Regions from separate parts of the Pyramidobacter sp. YE332 genome, predicted to be linked through region 2. Evidence: riboswitches for the same ligand, from Rfam matches in the RefSeq annotation. Region 2 holds a riboswitch; the other holds the start of a gene.
The links. Region 2 has a riboswitch for S-adenosylmethionine ahead of metK (methionine adenosyltransferase). Riboswitches for the same ligand answer to the same signal wherever they lie in the genome.
Positions count from the first base shown of each region.

Region 1: another riboswitch for S-adenosylmethionine. It lies ahead of RAH42_RS01225 (ATP-binding cassette domain-containing protein); the one in region 2 lies ahead of metK (methionine adenosyltransferase).

Region 1 is NZ_CP133038.1:250,788-261,303, reverse strand. Features, by position in the region: gene RAH42_RS01255 (iron ABC transporter permease) at 1-202, shown strand, start outside; gene RAH42_RS01250 (ABC transporter ATP-binding protein) at 203-1,150, shown strand; gene RAH42_RS01245 (IclR family transcriptional regulator) at 1,427-2,167, shown strand; gene RAH42_RS01240 (alpha/beta hydrolase) at 2,242-3,162, opposite strand; gene RAH42_RS01235 (MetQ/NlpA family ABC transporter substrate-binding protein) at 3,911-4,705, opposite strand; gene RAH42_RS01230 (methionine ABC transporter permease) at 4,732-5,385, opposite strand; gene RAH42_RS01225 (ATP-binding cassette domain-containing protein) at 5,378-6,397, opposite strand; SAM riboswitch class I at 6,492-6,584, opposite strand; gene RAH42_RS01220 (metal-dependent hydrolase) at 6,681-7,337, opposite strand; gene RAH42_RS01215 (GntR family transcriptional regulator) at 7,556-8,230, opposite strand; gene RAH42_RS01210 (amidohydrolase) at 8,605-10,176, shown strand; gene nhaC (Na+/H+ antiporter NhaC) at 10,328-10,516, shown strand, end outside.
Region 2 is NZ_CP133038.1:1,306,109-1,316,624, reverse strand. Features, by position in the region: gene RAH42_RS06160 (PucR family transcriptional regulator ligand-binding domain-containing protein) at 1-609, shown strand, start outside; gene RAH42_RS06155 (DUF5058 family protein) at 968-1,687, shown strand; gene RAH42_RS06150 (hypothetical protein) at 1,715-2,371, shown strand; gene RAH42_RS06145 (M20 family metallopeptidase) at 2,496-3,680, shown strand; gene yajC (preprotein translocase subunit YajC) at 3,696-3,959, shown strand; SAM riboswitch class I at 4,100-4,217, shown strand; gene metK (methionine adenosyltransferase) at 4,311-5,495, shown strand; gene RAH42_RS06130 (hypothetical protein) at 5,665-6,054, shown strand; gene RAH42_RS06125 (4Fe-4S binding protein) at 6,202-6,372, opposite strand; gene RAH42_RS06120 (NAD(P)H-dependent glycerol-3-phosphate dehydrogenase) at 6,482-7,474, opposite strand; gene typA (translational GTPase TypA) at 7,490-9,364, opposite strand; gene RAH42_RS06110 (hypothetical protein) at 9,389-9,709, shown strand; gene RAH42_RS06105 (hypothetical protein) at 9,706-10,296, opposite strand; gene RAH42_RS06100 (DUF1846 domain-containing protein) at 10,383-10,516, opposite strand, start outside.

The sequences.
Region 1 (10,516 bases), 1.1 Mb from region 2:
CAACGCTTTCAGCGCCGCCATGACCAGTACGGGGCCGATCATCTTCCTGGTCAGCCCCTACGCGCGCGTGGCGGCGGTGGAGCTGTTCGAGTCGATCAACAGCGGCAAGTACGGCGACGCCTCGGCGATGGCCTCGCTGCTGATCGCGGCGATTTTGGCGGTCAACGCGCTGGCCTGGAAAATCAGCGAAAGGAGAGGTTGAATGCTTTCATTCGAGAACGTGTCGTTCAGTTACGGCGAAGCGAAAGCTCTCGACGGTTTGACGCTGGCGCTGGAAAAAAGCGAACTGCTGACGCTGCTGGGACCTTCGGGCTGCGGCAAGACGACGACGCTGCAGATCGCCGGCGGATTCCTGTTTCCCGATTCGGGGCGCGTCATGCTCGACGGGCGCGACGTTTCGGCGCTGCCGCCGGAGAAACGTCCTACGGCGACCGTGTTTCAGAGTCACGCGCTGTTTCCGCACCTGAGCGTGGAGGAAAACGTCGCCTACGGCCTGCGCGTGCGCGGAACGCCCCGCGCGGAGCGGCTGCGGCGCGCGGCGGAAATGTTGGAGCGCGTCGGTCTGGACGGCTATCAAAGGGCGCGCGTGCAGGAACTGTCGGGCGGCCAGCAGCAGCGCGTGGCTCTCGCCCGGGCGCTGATCCTCAGCCCGCGGGTGCTGCTGCTCGACGAACCGCTCTCGAGTCTCGACGCGCGGCTGCGCGTGCGCATGCGCGCCGAGATCCGTTCGCTGCAAAAGGCGTTCGGCATCACGGCGCTGTACGTCACGCACGACCAGGAGGAAGCGCTGTCGATCTCCGACCGCGTGGCGCTGATGCAGGGAGGGCGGCTCATGCAGGTGGGCACGCCCGAAGAAGTCTATTTTTCGCCGCGCAGCGATTTCGCCGCCGATTTTATCGGCGACGCGTTCCCCGTGATCCTGGAAGGGAAGCGCGAGCTGCTCCGCCCCGACCAGATCGCCATCGCGGAAGACGGTCCGCTGGTCGGAACGCTGGTCTCGCGCGCGTTCCTCGGCGCCTCGACGGACTGGATCATCGACTGGCAGGGGCAGACGCTGCGCGCCTCCATGCCCAGCGCCGCCGAACCGGCGCGCGAGATCGGCGGCGAAGTGCGCTTCGCGATCCTGCCGCCACGGAATCACGACGAATAAAAACCGCTTCAACCGTCGCTCCTTTTAAACGGATTTTTCATTTTTATATTTTCGTAAGATGCGCATAATGTTGAAAAAGGGACAGAAATTGATATATCTTATGGAAATCGCTCCCAAAAGTTCTATAATGTAAAAATCTTTGCCGCACGTCGGCTGCCCGACGCTGAAAAGCTCCTGCGGCGCGCTTGACAGTTATGTCTGCGAAATGCTATATTTTGATCATAGAAATCATAGAATGTTCACAGCAATTTTCAGAGCGAGAGAGGAGCAGGTTCCATGAATTCTACGCGCAACATCATGGCGCTCATCGAGACGCTGCTCGCCGACGGCGGCGAGCTCGGCGTCCGCGAGCTGGGGATGCGGACGGGTATTCCCAAGAGCACGGTCCAGCGTTTTCTGTCAGGAATGGAAGAGAACGGCTGGGTCGCGCAGGACAAGAGGACGCAGGGCTATCGGATCGGTTACAAGCTGCTCGGCCAGTCGAACGGCTGGGCGCTTCGTCTGGCGTTGGTCAACCAGTCCCAGGATCTGCTGAAGGCGTTGTGCAATCAGACCGGGCAAAGCGTGTCTCTGTGCACGCTCGACGGGTTCAGCGGTCTCAGCGTCGCCGCGTCTTTGCCCGAAGACGCGCCCGCGCTCGCGGGCCGTCGCGCGAAGCTGTTCGACCTGCACGCCGGCGCGGCGGGCAAGGCGCTGTTGGCTTTCGCGCCCGAGCCGCTGCAGAAGTACATCGTCTATTCCGAGCCGAAAAGCTACACGTCCGCGACGATCACCGGCTCCAAAGAGCTGCTGGCGGAGATCGAGAAGATCAGAGAGAAGCGTTATGCCGTCAGCGTCGAAGAGTTGGTGCCGGAAACCGCCGAAGCGGCGGCGCCGATCCTGAACCCCGATGGGACGGTCATGGCGGTGTTGGCCATCGGCGGCGCGAAAAATTCCGTGGTGCCGCAGTTCGAGGCGTTTCGCGGCGTCCTTCAGAAAGCCGCCGCCCGACTGCGAAAAAGTATCCTCGATTCGTGAACCGAAGAAATTTCCGGCGACAAAAAAATCCGGCGCTCCCGCACGACAGGAGCGCCGGATTTTTTTGTCGCCGATCAGACGGCCGCGGCTTCGAAGCGGCTGAGCACGCGCAGCATCCGCCGGGGCAGATGGCGCTTCCAGAACGCGGCGGCGCTGGCGATCCAGCCCTCGGCTTCCGTGCCGATGCCGAGGCCGAAGCCGTGTCCGAGATGCGGGTACTTGTGGAATTCCGTGTCGATGCCGCAGGCCGCCAGCGCGTCGAGACGCTTTTTCATCACCCGCCAGTCGCAGACGGGATCGTTTTCGCCCACGCAGACGTAGGTGGGCGGTTCCCGGCGGGTGTGATTGGTGTGCCCGGTGTACTGCAGCACCAGCGTGCCGGGGCGCGGCAGCTGCGCGCCGCCGAAACCGTGCGGCCCGTACGAGGCCAGATAGGCGGCGATATGGGCGCCGACCGAGCTGCCCCAGAGCGAATAACACTCCGTGCCGACGTTGAGCTCTTCCGCATGGGCGAAGATCTGCGTGATCGCCGCCGCCAGATCTTCGCAGGCGGCTTCGAGACTTTCGGTCCGATAGTGGAGCGTAAAGGCGTTGAATCCCATGCGGCTCAGCTCCAGCGCGTGCGGCAGGCTCTCGTGGAGCGACGCGACATATTGGAAGCTGCCTCCCGCGCAGATAACGGCAAACGGCGCTTTTTTGACGCCGCGGAAAGAGAACAGCCCCGTCTCCGCCTTGGCCGGATCCCTGCCTTTCTCTTCGTCGGAATAAAGGTCGTAGAAGATCTTCTCGCCGTTCTTTTCCCGCGCGAGCATGGAGTTGAGGACGTTCAACGTGACGTCGACGCTCAAATGCCTATGATAGGGGAACAGCGGCGCGATCTGCGCCAGCGTGCGTTTTTTGTCGGATTCGCTCAGACGCCCGGGAAAAAGGAGATGGCCATATCCCTTGAAATTTTCGTTTGCGATGACATCTGTGATTTTCGTTTCAGCGTTCATTTCCGCCCGACCTCCTTTGCCCGTGATCGGAGAATCCTTCCAAAAGAGAAAAACCGATCTTTTGAAAATGAAGAAGACAGCCTTGAAAGTATTTCTTTGTGATTAACTAATTTAATTCTATCATGGAGCGATCAGATTACCAAGCGGCGCGCAAGGAAAAATTGCTATAAAAAATAATAAAATTAAGAAATGATAGTTTTGAGCCAAAATGCCTCATTCCATGAGACGGGAAAACGCTCCGTGCATACAGAATAAATTATAGTTGCGGCGTGACGCGATGAAAACTGAATTTGAGACTTTTATTTCTGACGAATCAGATCCCCATTCCCTTCTTCTCCGAGAGAAACATGATGTGCTTTGTCTTATTTGATTCAAGTGACGTGATGAAGGGTCAGAGGCAAGATTTTATTTTAAACTCTTAAAATAAAAGTTGTGGATGGAGAAGATCTCCATAACTTCCCATGCCGGACGCGTTTTGTCCCCCCCATAAAAGGAGACGCGCCGCACTCGGCGCGTCTCTCTTTAATACTGCCGCTCGATTCTGTGATACCGATTTTCAATGAAAAGGCGTCATTGAAAACGCCGCGCCTCGTATTCCATCATCAGCGCAGTACGGCAGACTGTCGCGGGCGCTTTTTCAAAAATGTTCCACGTGGAACATTTTTGCGCTGAGGCGGCGGAAAACAAGCAGCCATGCCGATCTGCAAGATGCGGAACAGCATGGCCGAAAAAACAGTTTGCCTTTTTTCTACTTGGCGGGGCCGCCGAACGCGGGCAGTACGCCGCCGGCGTAGGCGCCGAGGATGTACTTGGAAACTTTGTCGCTCTGCAGGGCTTTGATCAGCGCCTGCACGTCGGCGTTGTTCTCGTTGCCGGCCTTGACGGCGATGACGTTGGCGTAGGGCGAATCGGCGCCTTCGACGAGCAGGGCGTCCTTGGCGGGGTTGAAACCGGCGGGCAGTGCGTAGTTGCCGTTGATCACGGCCGCGTCCACGTCGTCGAGCGAGCGCGGCAGCTGGGCCGCCTCGAGCGAACGGAACTTGAAGCCGTGTTTGTTCTCTTCGACGTCCAGCTCGGTGGCGGTGAGACCGCTGTCCGCCGCCAGCCTGATCAGTCCGGCGGACTGGAGCAGCAGCAGGGCGCGCCCGCAGTTGGTGGGATCGTTGGGGACGGCGATGAGCGCGCCGTCTTTGAGCCCTTCGAGCGTGGCGAACTTCTTCGAGAACAGCCCCATGGGTTCTACGTGGATGGTGGCGGCGGAGGCCAGATCGAGGCCGCGGTCTTTGCAGAAGCTCTGCAGGTAGGGCAGGTGCTGGAAGTAGTTGGCGTCGAGTTCGCCGTCGCTGAGCGCCAGGTTGGGCGTGACGTAGTCGGTGAACTCCACGATCTGCAGGTCGACGCCCTGGGCTTTGAGGTCGTCCCTGACCTGGGCGAGGATCTCGGCGTGAGGCGTGGGCGTGGCGCCGACGCGCAGCGTGCCGGCGAAGGACGCGCCGGCGAAGCACAGAGAAACGGTAAGAGCGAGAACACAGATTTTTTTCATTGCAGCAAAACCTCCCGAAAAATAAATTATCGATTCCGGCTCAGATTCCGGACGATTTTATTACCGAGCCATTGGATCCCTTGAACAATGGCGATAATAACGACGACGGCGGCGATCAGCACGTCGCTGCGGAAGCGGTGGAAGCCGTAGCGGATGGCCACGTCGCCCAGCCCGCCGCCGCCGATGGCCCCGGCCATGGCGGAGCTGCCGACGATGGCGATGACCGTCAGCGTCGCGCCCGCGGCCAGCGAGGGCAGCGCTTCGGGAATCATCACTTTCAGGACGATGGTCCTGACGTCGGCGCCCATGGCCTGCGCGGCTTCGATCACGCCGCGGTCCACTTCCTTGAGGGCGCTCTGCACGACGCGCCCCACGAACGGCGCGGCCGAGATCGACAGCGGCACGATGGCGGCCGTGGTGCCGATGGTGGTGCCCACGATCAGCCGCGAGAGCGGGAAGAGGATGATCATGAGGATGATGAACGGGAAGGAGCGAAAGACGTTGACGAAGACGTCGAGCGCTTTGCCGGCAAAGCGGCTTTCGCACAGGCCGCCCTTTTCGGTCAGCGTGAGGGCGATGCCCAGCGGCAGCCCCAGCAGGATCGCGAACAGACTCGACAGGCCGACCATGTAGAGCGTCTGCAGCGTCGGTCCGGCCAATAGGTCGAAGATTTTAGCCATTCCAGACCACCTCCACCTGCACGTTATGGGCGCGGATCATGTCCATCGCCGCGGCGATCACCTGCGGCGCGCCGCCGAACTGCACCGTGAGGGTGCCGACGCGCGACACGTAGAGGCTGTCGATAGCGCCGGCGAGAATGTTGACGTCGGCCCCCGTGGCCTTGATCGTCTGCGAGATCAGGGGCGCTTCCGCCGCCGAGCCGTCGAAGGTCAGCACCGCCACCGGCTTGCCGCTCTCGCGGGGCAGTCCCGCGCCTTCGTCGTAGCCGGTGCGCGGCAGTTTGGCGAGGAACTCGCGCGCCGTTTTCGAGCGCGGGTTCAGGAATATTTCTTTCACCGTTCCCTGCTCGACGATGCGCCCCGACTCGATGATGGCCACGCGCGAGCAGATCTCGCGGATGACGTTCATCTCGTGGGTGACGACGACGATCGTCAGCCCCATGAGACGGTTGATGCCGGCCAGCAGGCCGAGGATCGATTTGGTGGTGCGGGGATCGAGAGCGCTGGTGGCCTCGTCGGAGAGCAGCACGTGCGGCCGGTTCGCCAGCGCGCGGGCGATGGCGACGCGCTGCTTCTGCCCGCCAGAAAGCTGCGACGGGTAACTGCCGGCCTTGTCGGAAAGCTCGACGACGTCGAGCATTTCGGCGACGCGGTCTTTGATGTCTTTCGGCTTCCAGCCTTCCAGTTCCAGCGGAAAGGCGATGTTGCCCGCCACCGTTCGCGAGGCCAGCAGGTTGAAGTGCTGAAAGATCATGCCGATCTTGCGCCGCGCCAGCCGCAGTCCGCCCGCGTCGAGCGCCGTGATCTCCTGCCCGTCGATGGCGACCTGTCCGCCGCTGGGTTCTTCGAGGCGGTTGATCGTGCGCAGCAGCGTCGATTTGCCCGCGCCCGAGAGGCCGATGATGCCGAAGATCTCGCCGTCGGCGATGTCCAGGTCGATGCCCGACAGCGCCTCGACGGAACGGCCGTCGGGCGCGCGATAGATTTTTTTGATGCCGCGGAGCTGGATCATGATTTCACCTTCCTGAAAAGCGCGCGTCGTGCCGGGAAGAACGAAAAAGCCGCCCTGCGATGGCAAGGCGGCTCAAATCCCTCTTTGAGGCTTCCCCTCATCGCTGTCAGCAGGACCACCTTTCCCCGTGCGGGCAGGTTGGTGCAGGATCATCGAGCTGACTCTCTCCCCTGACTCTTGATAAAAGTTGCGCTGTTTGATTGACGGGTATGATAACACAATCTTCCGCGAAGCGCAAGAGAGCGCCGCGGATCCGGCCGACAGAACGTTTTCGCGGAAGAGTTTACAGCTCGAGAGATTCGCCGGGCCGCAGCACCGCGACCCTGCTGGCCGGCTCGCAGAGCGCCTTGAACGCCTGCGGATCCTGCCTGATGGCCGGGAACGTGTCGTAATGCATGGGCACGGTGATCTTCGCGCCGATGGCGCGGGCCGCGCGGGCCGCGTCGTCCGGCCCCATCGTGTAGAAATCGCCGATCGGCAGCAGCGCCGCGTCCAGTTTTTCCTCGGCCAGCAGCGCCATGTCGCCGTAAAAAGCCGTGTCGCCGGCGAAATAAACTTTTTTGCCGCCCATCTCGATCAGAAAGCCGCAGGCCAGCGCTCCCGGCAGGCCGCTGCCGTGGATCGCCTGAAGCAGCTTGACGCGCCCGAACGGCATCGGCCCCCAGCCGCCGATGTTGCCGAGACAGTTTTTCAGCCCCGCCTCCGTCAGCATGCCGCGCAGCTCGGCCACGCCGACCACCGTCGCCCCCGTGCGCCGGGCGATGTCCAGCGTGTCGCCGAGATGGTCGCCGTGACAGTGGCTGACGAGGATGAAGTCGGCGGGAACTTCGCCGGCTCTCGCGGCGGCAAGGTCGTTGCCACTCAGATAGGGATCGGTGAGCACGTGGTATTTTCCGTCGCACAGATCAAAACAGGCATGTCCCAAAAACGTCAGTCTCATGAAAATCGCTCCCTTCCATTTGGATCAGGCGTCGCATCCTGAACGAGCATTTCTACGGCTCTTCTCCTTGCGGCTCCAGCTGCGTACGTTCAGCATAGCATATTTTCGACGGAACTGTATCTTTGATGTTTAGATAACGGTAACTCTGTTAACGGAGACGATAAAACCGGTTGAGCGATCCTTCCAAGGTAGCGCGTCCTCTTCATGGCGGTCTACGTTTATTCGCTGCGAACGCGCAGTCCTTCGTTGCTTTTCAGCGACGTGGCCGACAGCATCAAATGGACTTTCATGAGCTGCTCCGCCTTGTCGGAGTCGTGCGCCAGCAGCGCCTTGAGCAGGGCGCGGTGCTCGTCGAGACTGGGGTTGGTGCTCATGTCGAAGAACGAATCGTAAAAGATCATGTACACGCAGGTGCGCGCCAGCAGATTGCCGACGAACTCCGCCAGCACGGCGTTGCCGGAACACTCCGCCAGCGTGCGGTGAAAACGGTTGTTCACGTCGAGATAGGCCTCGAAATTGCGGGCGGCGAAAATCTGCTCTTCTTCGTCGATCGTCTGCTGAAGCGTGTTCGCCTGCGCGCCCGTGATGTTGAGAGCCGCCTTGCGCGCCGCCAGACACTCCAAATATTCGCGCAGCTCGTAGGTATCCATGATTTCTTTCTTGGTCGGATTGGCCAGACGGGCGCCGGCGTTGGGGATCAGCGTCGCCAATCCCTCGGCGGTGAGGCGGCGGATCGCCTCGCGCACGGGCGTGCGGCTGACGTCGAGCTCCTGGGCGATCGCCTCCTCGGTGAGCCGGTCGCCGGGCTGGCGCTTTTTGGCGAAGATCTGGGCGCGCAGATGTCGGTAGACGAAATCCGCGGCAGTCGGGGCGTAAGCTTCCGGTTCTTTCATTTTCAGAGCCTCCTGCAAGCTGGGCTGAATGGACGGTCGGCCGTTGACTCCCGTCGCTGTCGGAACGATCTTCACAATTATACACCACATCGCCGCGAGCCGTTTCTGTGCGGATTTTTCGAGATATATCGCAGCTAAATTTTTGCAAAATACGATTTTTGCATTTTATTGCTGTAATTTTGTCTCATCGGATGGGAACAAATGAGTGATTTTGGGCAGATGAAAAAACGCAAAGACGTATACAATACTGAATTATAATAAATATCCGACGAGACAGAATTTTGCGTCGATTGCTTATGTGATGTCGGCTGAAATTCGTATGCGTTTTCTGCAGGACCAAAACAGAAAATCGAAGGAAAGGCGGGGCGCAGAATATGAAAAGCCTTGTGATTCGCGGCAAGATCTGGACGGGATGCAAAGACCGCCCTTGGGCCGAGGCGACGGCAGTCGAGAACGGTCGTTTCGTTTACGTGGGCGATTGGGCCAGCGCTCGCGCTGCCTGTCCCGGCGCAGACGTGGAGGATTATGGCGCCAACATGGTCATGCCCGGCATGAGCGACGGGCATCTGCATCTGACCGCTTTTGCCCGTCAACGTCTCTACGTCGACCTGCTGTCGGTCAAATCTCTTGCGGAAGCCGGCGAGATGCTTCGCAAAAAAGCGGCGCAGCTCAAGCCCGGCGCATGGATCCGCGCCATTAACTTCAACGAGATGGCCTGGGCCGACACGACGCCGCCGACGCGGGAATGGCTTGACTCTTTCAACTTCGACCATCCCGTCGTGATGAGCCGTTACTGCGGCCATCGCCACATCGCCAACACCCGCGCCATGAAGGAAAGCGGCCTGTGGAACAGCGCCGATCCTTACGTGCTGAGCGACGAAAGGGGCGAAGTCACCGGCGTCATGACCGAAGGCGGCGCAGCTCCCATCATCGAAGCGGTGGCAGCGGAATACGAGACGCCGCAAAAGCTTACGGACGCGATGGAGGAAGCCGCGCTGTGCATGGCCTCTCGGGGCGTCACGTGCGGGCATGCCTGCGACGCGCCCAAATACGCTCTCGGCGAGGAAATCTTCACCTGGCAGAATCTGTACGAGCGGGGCAAACTGCCCGTGCGCGTGATCTGCTATCACGACCGGCTGCCGGAGTTCACCTTCCGCTCCGGCATCGGCAACGATCAGATCATGTACGGCGGCCTGAAGATCTTCATGGACGGCACGCTGGGCGGACACACCTGCGCCATGCGCGAGCCCTTCGACGACATGCCCGGGAGCCGCGGCGTACCCAATCACACCGACGAAGAGCTTGATCGGCTGATCCGCGCGGCTCACCGCCGCGGCATTCAGGTGCAGGCGCACATGATCGGCGACGCGGCCGTCGAACAGGCCGCCGGCGCCGTGGAACGCGTCATCGGGGAAGAGGGACGGCCGCGACTGCCGTATCGCTTCGTGCACGTGATCTGCTGTCCCAAAGACCTGCGCGAACGACTCGCCCGCCTTGGCGTCGTGCTCGACCTGCAGCCTTGTCAATGCTACACCGATCGCGTCATGGCGCCGTTGCGCCTCGGCGCGCAGCGCGCCCTCGACGCGTATCCCTTCCGCGCGCTCTGGGACACGGGGTTGCTTGTCGTGGGCAGCACCGACGCGCCGATGGAACTGGAGAACATGTGGATCGGCATCTGGAATGCAGTGTGCCGCTGCGACGACGACGGCTCGCCGCTCAAGTACGATCCCTCGCAGACGCTGACGCTGGACGAAGCCCTGACGGCCTATACGATCAATCCGTGGCGCGCCGTCGGCAGAGGAAACGAGTTCGGTCGCATCCATCCCGGCTATCGCACCGACTTCACCGTGACCGACGGCAATCCTTTTGAAAAGCCTGCCATGGAACTGCGCCGCACGACGCATCTGGCCACGTATCTGGAGGGAAGAAAGGTTTGGTCGCGCTGAAAATTTTTGCGCCGGAGCGGATGTTCCACGTGGAACATCCGCTCCGGCGCAGAGGCTGAAAGCCGCGCTACGGCTCGGTTAACGGGGTGTTTTACCGGGCATCCGCGAGACGCTCGTATGCGAATTTGAAATCGTGAAGGAGGAAACAACGATGTTGGAAGAAGAAAAGAGAGTTCCGCACGAAACAAAACGCGAAGCGACGCTGGGAGCGGCGCTTCTGCTGATCGCCCTGATCACGGCCGTCGTCTCGCTGGCAACGCTGAAATACGGCGTCGACGTGCACGTGCCCATCGCCATGCTGGCCATGGTAGTGGCTCTGGTCGACTGCTGGTGGCTGAAG
Region 2 (10,516 bases):
TTCCTGGCGCGTCTTAACGGCGGAAAATATCCCTATGCGGAGATGAGCGACTCGATCGTCTTTATCTTTCCTTCGGGCGACGAAAACGGGGGAGGATTCTTTAACGACCTGCTGCGGCGCACGCTGGTCGATATGATGAAGGTGATCCAGACCGAAACCGGTTTTACGGTGACAGTCGGCGTGGGCGATCCGTGCAACAACGTCTTCGACTGTCCCGAAAGTTACCGCCAGGCCCAGCAGGGACTTGAACTTCTGCGTCGCAGCACGGGCGGCAACGTCATCGCATCGTGGTCGGAAATGGGGGTCTATAAACTGCTGTATGGCGTAGCCGGTACTTCCGAGGGCTGCAGCTTCATGGAGCGTTATCTGGGGCCGCTCCTGAGCGATGAACGGCCTGCCGGCGCCACGCTGCTGGATACGCTTCAGACGACGGTGAGCTGCAATTGGAACTTGAAAGACGCGGCCATGGCGATGGACGTTCACTATAACACGCTCAAGTACCGTTGGCGGAAGATCTGCGATCTCCTCGGCATCGATCCGTCCAAAAGCGGCGATCGACTCAACGTGATGATAGCTTTGAAGCTGTACCGCATGCACAAAAAGGCGTAACGGAAACGGCCGATCCTCATGGCCGCATGATGGTAAAATGTCGGTGCGATCTTGTCTCTTGAATACAAAATAAGCCACAGGAGCATGAAAATAGTCTCCTGTGGCTATTTTTATCGGTATTAATTTGTTGTAATTTGAAAAACTGATATAAAAAAAGAACTCAGATCGACGCTATGAAAAAATATCCTTGTTTTTTGTCTTTTAAGAACATTGATGTTTGTGAAAGAAATATTTATGATGAAAACAACGTCGGCGGTGAGCGCTGAAGGAGAAGAGCTGACGCGGGGCTTTATCGAAAAGGCCGGAACGTTGTTCTGGTCCATCTTATGGCGATCATTTTCGAGGAGGTACGGTTTTCATGGAGTCTTTGCAGGAAGTTATGAGAATTGGCAACCAGCCCATGGTCTGGGCCCTCTGCGCCGTCACCGTCGTGGTGTCGCTGGTTCAGTCGCTGCTGTTCACCCGTCTGGCCAAGCGGACGGCCCGCGAGGCGCAGATCAGTCCGGAAATCACCAAGACGGCGTTCCGCGTCGGACTGATCTCGGCCATCGGTCCCGCCATCGGCGTCTTCATCGTCATGGTCGGTCTGATGGCGACGATCGGTTCGCCTATGGCCTGGCTGCGTCTGTCCATCATCGGCGCGGCTCCGACCGAGCTGACGGCGGCTACTCTGGCGGCCGAGGCGGCCGGCAGCGGGCTGGGCAAGGAGAATTTCACGCTGCAGGTCATGGCCGTGACCTGGTTCGCGATGGCCCTGAACGGCTGCGGTTGGCTCCTCGTCAGCGGGCTCTTCGCTCCTTATCTGGAAAAACTCCGCGAAAAAATGGGCGGCGGCGACACGAAATGGCTGGCCGCGATCGGCGGCGCGGCCTCTCTGGGCGTCTTCGGCTATCTGTGCAGCAACGAGATCCGCCGCGGCACGGGCAACATGCTCGCCGCGCTGACCGGAGCCGTGGCGATGGTCTTCCTGGTGAAGTGCGTCGTGCCGAAGCATCCCAAGCTCACCGAATACGCGCTCGGCATCGCCATGCTCTTCGGCATGGCGTGCGCCGTGATCCACGACGTCGTCATGATGTAATCAGGATGGATGAAGGAGGTTTTTTCTATGGATCTGAACGCTCAGTGGAAAAAAGGTTGTATCCGTATCGGTACGCCGACGAATCTTCTCGCCGCCGCCATGAGTTTTTTGCCCGTTTTGTGGCTGTGCAGCGCTTATAACTGCTGGCCCAGCCTCGACGTGGTGCTGAAGGCCTGGGGGCTTGTGGCCGCATCCTTTGGCGCGTTCTATTTCGTCGAACCGATTTCCTATTATTCCGTGATCGGCCTTTCCGGGTCTTATCTCGTGTTCCTTTCCGGCAACATCGGCAACATGCGCGTGCCCTGCGCCGCTCAGGCGCTCGACGCCACGCACACCGAGCCCGGCACGCTCCAGGCCGAAGTGGTCTCGACGCTGGGCATCTGCGGCTCCATCGTCACCAATCTGATCGCCGTCCTCCTGGCCGCGTTCATCGGCGCGTCCGTCGTCGCCGCGCTGCCCAAGGTCGTTTCCGACGCTTTCGTCAAGTACGCGGCCGGCGCGATCTTCGGCGGTACCTTCGGCAACTTCGCGATCAAATATCCCAAGATCGCCGTTTTCGGCCTCGCTATCCCTCTGGCGCTGATCTACTTCGTCAAAACTCCGGCCTACATTACGATCCCCGCGGCGGTCTTCGGCTGCATCGCCATCGCCCGCGCGTTCTACGTGATGGAGAAGAAAGCCTGATTCATCGAAGCTATCCAAAAAAGGTGAGATTCGAACCTCTGTATCGAGTCAGGGCGGGGACGATGCCGTCTTTCGCCCTCTCTTTTATCACATGGATGTCATGGACTGAAAGGAGCTCTTGAATATGTGGGAGAAATGCCAATCGCTTCAAAACGATCTTGTGGCGCTGAGACGCCGGTTCCATCAGATCCCTGAGCTGGGCGAGGATCTTCCCGAAACTCAGGCGCTGCTGTGCGCGGAACTCGACGCGATGGGGATCCCTTACAAGAAGAACGCGCTCGATTCCGGCGTCGTCGCCCTGATCGAAGGCGGCAAGCCCGGCAAGGTCGTGGCCCTGCGCGCCGATATGGACGGTCTGCCTATCGCGGAGGCGACGGGGCTGCCCTTCGCTTCCAGGCACGAGGGACGGATGCATGCCTGCGGCCACGACACGCACATCACGATGCTTCTCGGCGCCGCCAAAGTTCTGAACGAGCACAAAGCCGACCTGAAGGGAACGGTCAAGCTGATCTTCCAGACCGGCGAAGAGACCTGCACCGGCTCTCAGATCATGCTCAAGGAAGGCGTGATGGAAAATCCCCACGTCGACGCCGTGTTCGGCATGCATATCGGCACCATCATCGACCCGAATATCCCCGCGGGGACGGTGATCGTGACGCCCGGTTGCTGCATGGCGTCGTACGACCATTTCATACTGCACGTGACGGGCAAGGGCTGTCACGGATCGACGCCCGAGAAAGGCGTCGATCCGATCGTCGTCGCGTCCAACATCGTGCTGGCTCTGGAGGAGATCATCGCCCGCGAGGTGCCTTCCACCAAGGCGGCGGTCGTCACCATCGGCCGGATCCATGGAGGCATCGCCTACAACGCCATTCCCGGCGAGGTGGAGATCGAGGGGACGACGCGCGCGCTCGAAGAAGAGGTGCGTCAGTATCTTGGCAAACGTATCGGCGAGATCGCCGCAGGCATCGCCACGTCGTACCGCGCCGAGTGCAAGTACGAGATGATCTGGGGCGCGGCCCCGGTGGTGAACGACGACGAAATGGCCAAGTTGGCGGCTGGCGCGGCGGTCAAGGTGCTGGGCGGAGACGGCGTGGTCACTTCCATTCCAGCGCCGAACATGGGCGGCGAGGATTTTGCCTTCTACCTTAGGGAACGTCCCGGCGCTTTTATGTTCCTGTCCTCGTCGAACCACGAAAAGCACACCGACGGCCCGCACCACAACCCCCACTTCGACGTCGACGAAGACGTGTTCTGGAAAGGTTCGGCGGTCTTCGTCTCCATCGTCGAAGATTATCTCGGCAGATAAAACGGCCGCCCCGCGATGGAAAGCAAGGGCCTGTACTACACGCTGCTCTATGTCGGCGTTCTGATCCTTTTCTATTACGCCTTCATTCTGATCCCGGGAAAGAAACGGAAGCGCGCGCACGATGAGATGCAGCGGGGCGTGAAGGCCGGCGACCGCGTCGTGACCATCGGCGGCGTCAAGGGAACGGTGCTCGAGGCCGATGAGGAAACTTTGGTCATTGAAACGGGCGGCAGCCGCATCGAGATTCTTCGCGGCGCTGTGCAGATGGTCTGCAAATAATTTTTGACGTCCCCGGGGGCGTACTGCCCTACGTCGTCGGGAACAAGGTGAGGGAGCTTGCGAGGAGGCGCGGGCTCCCTTTTTGTACGCTTTTATTCGGTTGACAACTTTATGGAGCTGTGTATAATGAACCGGTAAAACTCTTATCAAGAGCGGCTGAGGGACTGGCCCGACGATGCCCGGCAACCTGCCCGTACGGGGAGTGTGGTGCCAAAACCAGAGACCGGAGCGAGAATGCTGCGGGTCGGATGATGAGAGGAGCACACTCGGCTGTTTTTGAGTCTCTCCTCGCGGAGAGGCTCTTTTTTATCTCCCGTGAGAACGGCGATTTCACTTTATGGAGGTACTGCAATGGCGGAAAAAATCCTTATCTCTTCGGAATCGGTCACCGAAGGGCATCCTGACAAGCTGGCCGATCAGATTTCCGACGGCGTGCTCGACGCAATCCTCGCGCAGGACCCGATGAGCCGTGTGGCCTGCGAAACGCTGGTTGCCACAGGGGCGATCATCGTCGCCGGCGAGATCACCACGAAGGCCTACGTAGACATTCCCGGCATCGCCCGCAAAGCGGTGCTCGACGTAGGCTATAACCGTGCCAAATTCGGTTTTGACGGCGAGACCTGCGCCGTGTTCACGCAGATCGACGAGCAGTCCGGCGACATCGCCATGGGCGTTGACAGAGCCATGGAAATCCGCGAGTCGGAGATGGACGACGACCAGATCGATCGTATCGGCGCCGGCGACCAGGGCATGATGATCGGTTACGCGACCGACGAGACGCCCGAATTCCTCCCCATGCCGTTTGCGCTGGCCCAGCGCCTGGCCCGCCGTCTCACGGCCGTGCGCAAGGACGGTACGCTGAATTGCCTGCGTCCCGACGGCAAGACCCAGGTCACGCTGGAATACCGCGACGGCGTTGCCGTCGCGGCTGACACGATTGTGGTGTCGTCGCAGCACAGTCCCATGGTTTCGCTGGAAGAGCTGCGCGACTTGATCACCCGGGACGTCATCGAACCGGTTATGCCCAAAGAATTGATGAAGAATCCTCGCGTCCTCGTCAATCCCACGGGGCGTTTCGTCCTCGGGGGGCCGATGGCCGACACGGGGCTGACGGGACGCAAGATCATCGTTGATACGTACGGCGGCATGGTGCCTCACGGCGGCGGCGCTTTCTCCGGCAAGGACCCGACGAAAGTGGACCGTTCGGGCGCGTATATGGCCCGCTACGCCGCCAAGAACGTCGTCGCGGCCGGCCTGGCCAGGCGTTGTCAGATCCAGGTGGCTTACGCCATCGGCGTGGCTCGTCCCGTTTCGGTGCACGTGGAGACTTTCGGGACTTCTAAACTCAACGAGGAACAGCTGACCGAGCTGGTGCGCGCCAACTTCGATTTCCGTCCCGCGGCGATCATCCGCGATCTGGAGCTGCGCACGCCGCAATATCGCCGTCTGGCCGCCTACGGGCACATGGGGCGTATCGACCTCGAGCCTCTTCCCTGCTGGGAGAAACTTGATCGCGTCGACGCTTTGCGGCGCTGACGCAAAGGGCAGGCCGGCCCTCGCAAAATTTTGCGAGGGCCGGCCTGTGGTCTGGAGATGCTCGTGCGGGAAAGTTGTCCTTTGGGGTTGAATGCTGGTATAATTTTTACGGTCGGAACAAAGGCGTTTTCACGTGCCGGTTGAGAAAAATTTTAATGAGGTGAGATCGATGATCAAACGCTTGTTCGAGTGTCTGGCGCTGGGAATCCTGGCGGTGCTGGGCCTGGCGAAATTGAGGGGGAAAAAGGTCAATCCTCTGGCGCTGCGTGTGCTGCTGGGCATTCTCTGCCTCATGGCGATCCTCGTGGATTCCTCGCTGGTCCTTCTTTACGCGGGAACGTGGCTGCTGTTTTTGCTGGCGGGGGACTTGGGAAGGAAATTCAACGTCAATCTGAACCTTTTTGTGCCTGCGGGGGCGGAAAACGGTAATGCGTCCCTTGAAACGGAGGAAAGTTCCGCGCTGATCCTGCCTGCCGAAGATATCGCGACGGGATCCTTAAAGTTGGCTTTCTTGAAGAAGCCGCTCTCCCTTTTTGCCAGACGGAAGGGTAAAAAATAGATGGTCTCTGCGGAGCCTCTCCTTCCACCCTGCAGGAGCGAAAGGGGAGAGAGGCTCCTCTGATTGCAAAAGAAGACCACCGGCGATGCCGGTGGTCTTCTTTTGCAAAAAAATAAGGCCGTCCGCTGGGGAACGGCCCGATATTTCTTACAGGGAGATTGCTTCAACGGGGCAAGCGCTGACGCAGGAACCGCACTCAACGCACTTGCCTTCATCGACTTTAGACTTGCCGTCCTCAAGAGTGATTGCCTCAACGGGGCAAGCGCCTTCGCACGCGCCGCAGCCGACGCAGACGTCGACATTAACCTTCGCAGCCATTCTGTTGCACCTCCTTCGCTTTTTTGTCATTGACCAAAGTTTACAATAAGTCTTTGATATGCGCAAGAGTTAGCTTTTGTGTCAAATGGAGTAAAGCTAAAAAAATGGGCTATTCCGGTTTGGGATCGCGAGTCAGCAAATTCCGCAAGGCGTCTTCAAGATCGAGGTGCCCGTAAAGTACTTCATGGACTGCGGAAGAGATCGGCATTTCGACGGAGAACTTTTCCGCGAGTTCCTTGACGGCCTTCACGGTATAAGCGCCTTCGGCCACCTGTCCAAGCGCGGCCGCGGCCTCGTTCAGCGTCATTCCGCGGCCGATCATCTCGCCCAGACGGAAGTTGCGCGAATGACGGCTGTAAGCCGTGACCATCAAATCGCCTATGCCGGCGAGGCCGGAAAAAGTCTGGGGACGGCCGCCCAGCGCGACTCCCAAACGGGTAATCTCCGAAAGGCCGCGCGTGACCATCGCCGCCGTGGCGTTGTCGCCCATCTCCAAGCTGTGAAGGAGCCCCGAGGCGATGGCGACGACGTTTTTAACGGCGCCGCCGACTTCCACGCCGGTCACGTCCGGGTTCGTATAAACGCGGAACGTCTCTCTGTTGAGGAGTTTTTGCCAGAGCCTCGCCGATTCCCGATTCAGCGAAGCGGAAACGAGCGCCATCGGCAAGTTGCGGATCACTTCTTCCGCGTGGCTTGGTCCCGAAAGGGCCGTGTAGGCCGCTCCCGGGAAAAATTCTTCCAGCAGCTGGCTTATAAGCTTTAACGAACGTATCTCAACGCCTTTGGCCGCGTTGGCGATTTCGACTTTCGGCGTATAAAAAGGAACGATCTTTTCCAGCGTCGCGCGCAGGAACTGCGTGGGGGTGACGAAAAGCCAGTAATCAGAGAACTCTGCCGCTTCCTGCAGCGCGTGTGCGGCATGGATCAGCGGAGAAAGCTGGAAATCCTGGAGATAAGAAGGATTGTAGCCGTTTGCGTTGATGGCGCGTGCCTGCTCTTCAACGAAACACCAGAGGCACACTTCATGACCGCTGCGGGCGAGGCTTTGCGCTAACGCGGTCCCCCACGTGCCAGCCCCCCAAACCGTGACTGTGGCGTTCATATAATCGCTCCTTTCCTAAGCTTCGTTTTTGATCTTTCCAGCCTTCTTGCGTTCGGTCATATCGAGAATCGTCTTGCGGATGCGCACTTCCTTGGGCGTGGCCTCCACGAGTTCATCGTCTGCGATCCACTCCAACGCACGATCCAGAACGACTGTGCGGGGAACGTCGAGGTGGATCCCCATCTCCTTGGTCGACGAGCGGTAGTTCGTCTGGGCTTTTCTCTTGGTGGGGTTGCAGGGAATGTCGTTGGGGCGGGAATGTTCGCCGATCACTTCGCCGGCGTAGACTTCCGTGCCGGGACTGATGAAGAGCACGCCGCGCTCCTGAAGGTTCTCCAGCTGATAGCTCGTCGCGGTCCCCGTGTCCATGCTGACCATCGAGCCTCGGTTGCGGCTGACGACTTCGCCGCGCCACAGGTCGTAGCCGCGGAAACGCGAAGACATGATGCCGAGGCCGCGCGTGTCCGTCAGGAACGTGTTGCGGTACCCCAGCAACCCGCGGGTGGGAATGTCGAATTCCATGCGGACGATGCCCGTGGAAAGATTGTTCATGCTGACCATTTCGGCCTTGCGCCCCGCCAGTTTCTCGATGACCACGCCCTGGTACGTTTCGGGGACGTCGACGATCAGCTGTTCGATCGGCTCGAGAAGATGCCCCGACTCGTCGGTCTTGGTGATGACTTCGGGGCGGGAAACGCAGAGTTCCGAGCCTTCGCGGATCATCTGTTCCACCAGAATGGCCATCTGCAGCTCGCCGCGCCCGGAAACCTTCAGGCCGTCGGGGCGCCCCAGATCTTCGACTCTCAGGGCGACGTTCGTCTGGCATTCGCGCTCGAGCCGTCCCTTGAGCTGGCGCAGCGTCAGCGGCGTGCCGTCGCGTCCGGCAAAGGGGCTGTTGTTGACGAGGAAGAACATGGAAACCGTCGGCTCCTCGATGTCGAGCGGGTGGAGCGTTTCGCCGTTCAGCGCTTCGGAGGCCATCGTATCGCCGATGCTGATCGACTTGGGACCGGAAAGCCAGACGATGTCGCCGGCGAAAACTTCGTCGACCTCCACGCGTTCAAGGCCGCGCGTGACCCAGAGGTGCACGGCTTTCTCCTGATTGGAGGAAACCGTCTCCCAGCCTTTTTTGCGGTCGTTTTCGTCGATCCATTTGGTGCGGCTGTGGACGAACGGGTCGTTCTTGTGCAGCGTCCCCGCGACGACGCGGCCGCAGGCGATCTGTCCGACATAATCGTTCCAGGCCAGCGTGCTGACCTGCATGAGAAATGGTTTGTCGGCGGTGGCGGGAGGCGGCGGAACCCTGTCGACGATGGTCTGAAACAAGGCATCCATCCCTTCATGGGCATCCTTTTCGAGATTGCGCACCAGCCACCCGGCCAGTCCCGAACCGTAAAGCACGGGAAAATCGGCCTGCTCGTCCGTAGCGCCGAGTTCGAGAAACAGATCGAAAGTCTTCTCGAGCGCTTGGTAAGGCGTCGCTGCGGGACGATCCACCTTGTTGATGATGACGATCGGTTTCAGCCCCATGGCCAGCGCGCGGGAAAGGACGTAACGCGTCTGAGGCATCGGCCCTTCGTTGGCGTCGACCAGAAGGAGAACGCTGTCGACCATCGAGAGGACGCGCTCTACCTCGCCGGAAAAATCGGCGTGCCCGGGCGTGTCGATGATGTTGATCAGGTATTCGTTCCATTCGACGGTGCAATGTTTGGACGTGATCGTGATGCCGCGCTCGCGCTCGAGTTCGCCGCTGTCCATGACACGCTCCGCGATCTGTGCGTTTTCACGGAACGTGTGAGCGCCGCGGAAAATGGAGTCGATCAGCGTGGTCTTGCCGTGGTCGATGTGAGCCACGATCGCCAAATTTCGGATTTTGTCTACTGAATACATGAGAATGCTCCTTACTTTGCCGGATTGCTGCCGCTGAAAGATGTCTTTCAAAAAAGAAATGATACAGCAGATCCCTCTAAAGTACAAGTTGGGGCTCCCGGCAAAAATCAAAGAGGAACGCAGATGTTGCTCTGCATCCCTCTGTCACTTGGCTTAGCGAAATTCGGTCATAATGTAGTAGAGCACGATAAGCAGGGAGAAACCGCAGACGAAGTCGAACGCCGCTTTTCCCGGACGGCCGGCGCGCCGAAAGGAAAAACCCAGCCAGAAAAATGCCAGGGCACAGAGACAAAGGATCAACGGCGCTATCGTAGAAGTGAACATGTGCATGGTCTCCTTTTCTAAAAGCCGGACGGAGAATGGGTGCCGCCGTTTTGAGGAGCGAGGAGTTCGTAGAGTTCGTTTCCCTCGTGGCGTGCCGGCGCGGCTTCGTTTTCATTCTCCGCGTGCTTTTTCTTTTTATCCAGTTTTATCGAGATCCCCAGGCCGACGCCGCCGTGAGAAGGGCGAATTCTCGCGCTCTCGGCCTCGATTCCCAAAAGGCCGAGCGGTGCCTGCACGGCATTCAAAGTCGCTTCGTCGATGTCCTTTATCGTCTTGCCGGCGTTATCGACAAGTTTTTGGATCCCCGGGGAAAACTTGATCCCGCTCTGCTGCTCCTTGTCCTCAAGAAGATCGTGGGACTTCTCTTCGCGCACGAATCCCGTCTCGACTTTGCCGTGGGCGTTGCCGACGCCCTTAAAGCGAGGAAGCTGCGCAGGCCCCGCGGAAGAGCGGCGATGGTTCTGATCCTCCGCTGCCGGCGCCGGGACCTGCGGAACCGTTGTGGCCGTGACGCTGGCGTCTGGGACGGCGAACGCCGCAGAGAGCGAAGAACAGACGAGAAAAAGTGCGCCGGCCGCAACAAAGGATTTTCTGGCCGTGAAAGCCAAAAGGATCACCTCCCGATACTCGAAAGCTCCTGTTCAGTTTCAGTCAATTTTAGCATAAAGAAAAGCCGACGGCGCGCCGTCGGCTTTTACTCGTCGAAAAGACTTTTGCTCGAGAAAGACGGATCACTCGTGAGATTCATGCCCAGTTTGCGGAAACCGCTCTCGTCGCCCGGCGTCGGGATGTGCGAAAGGTGACATTCCCGGTTCCTCAGATGGCGCA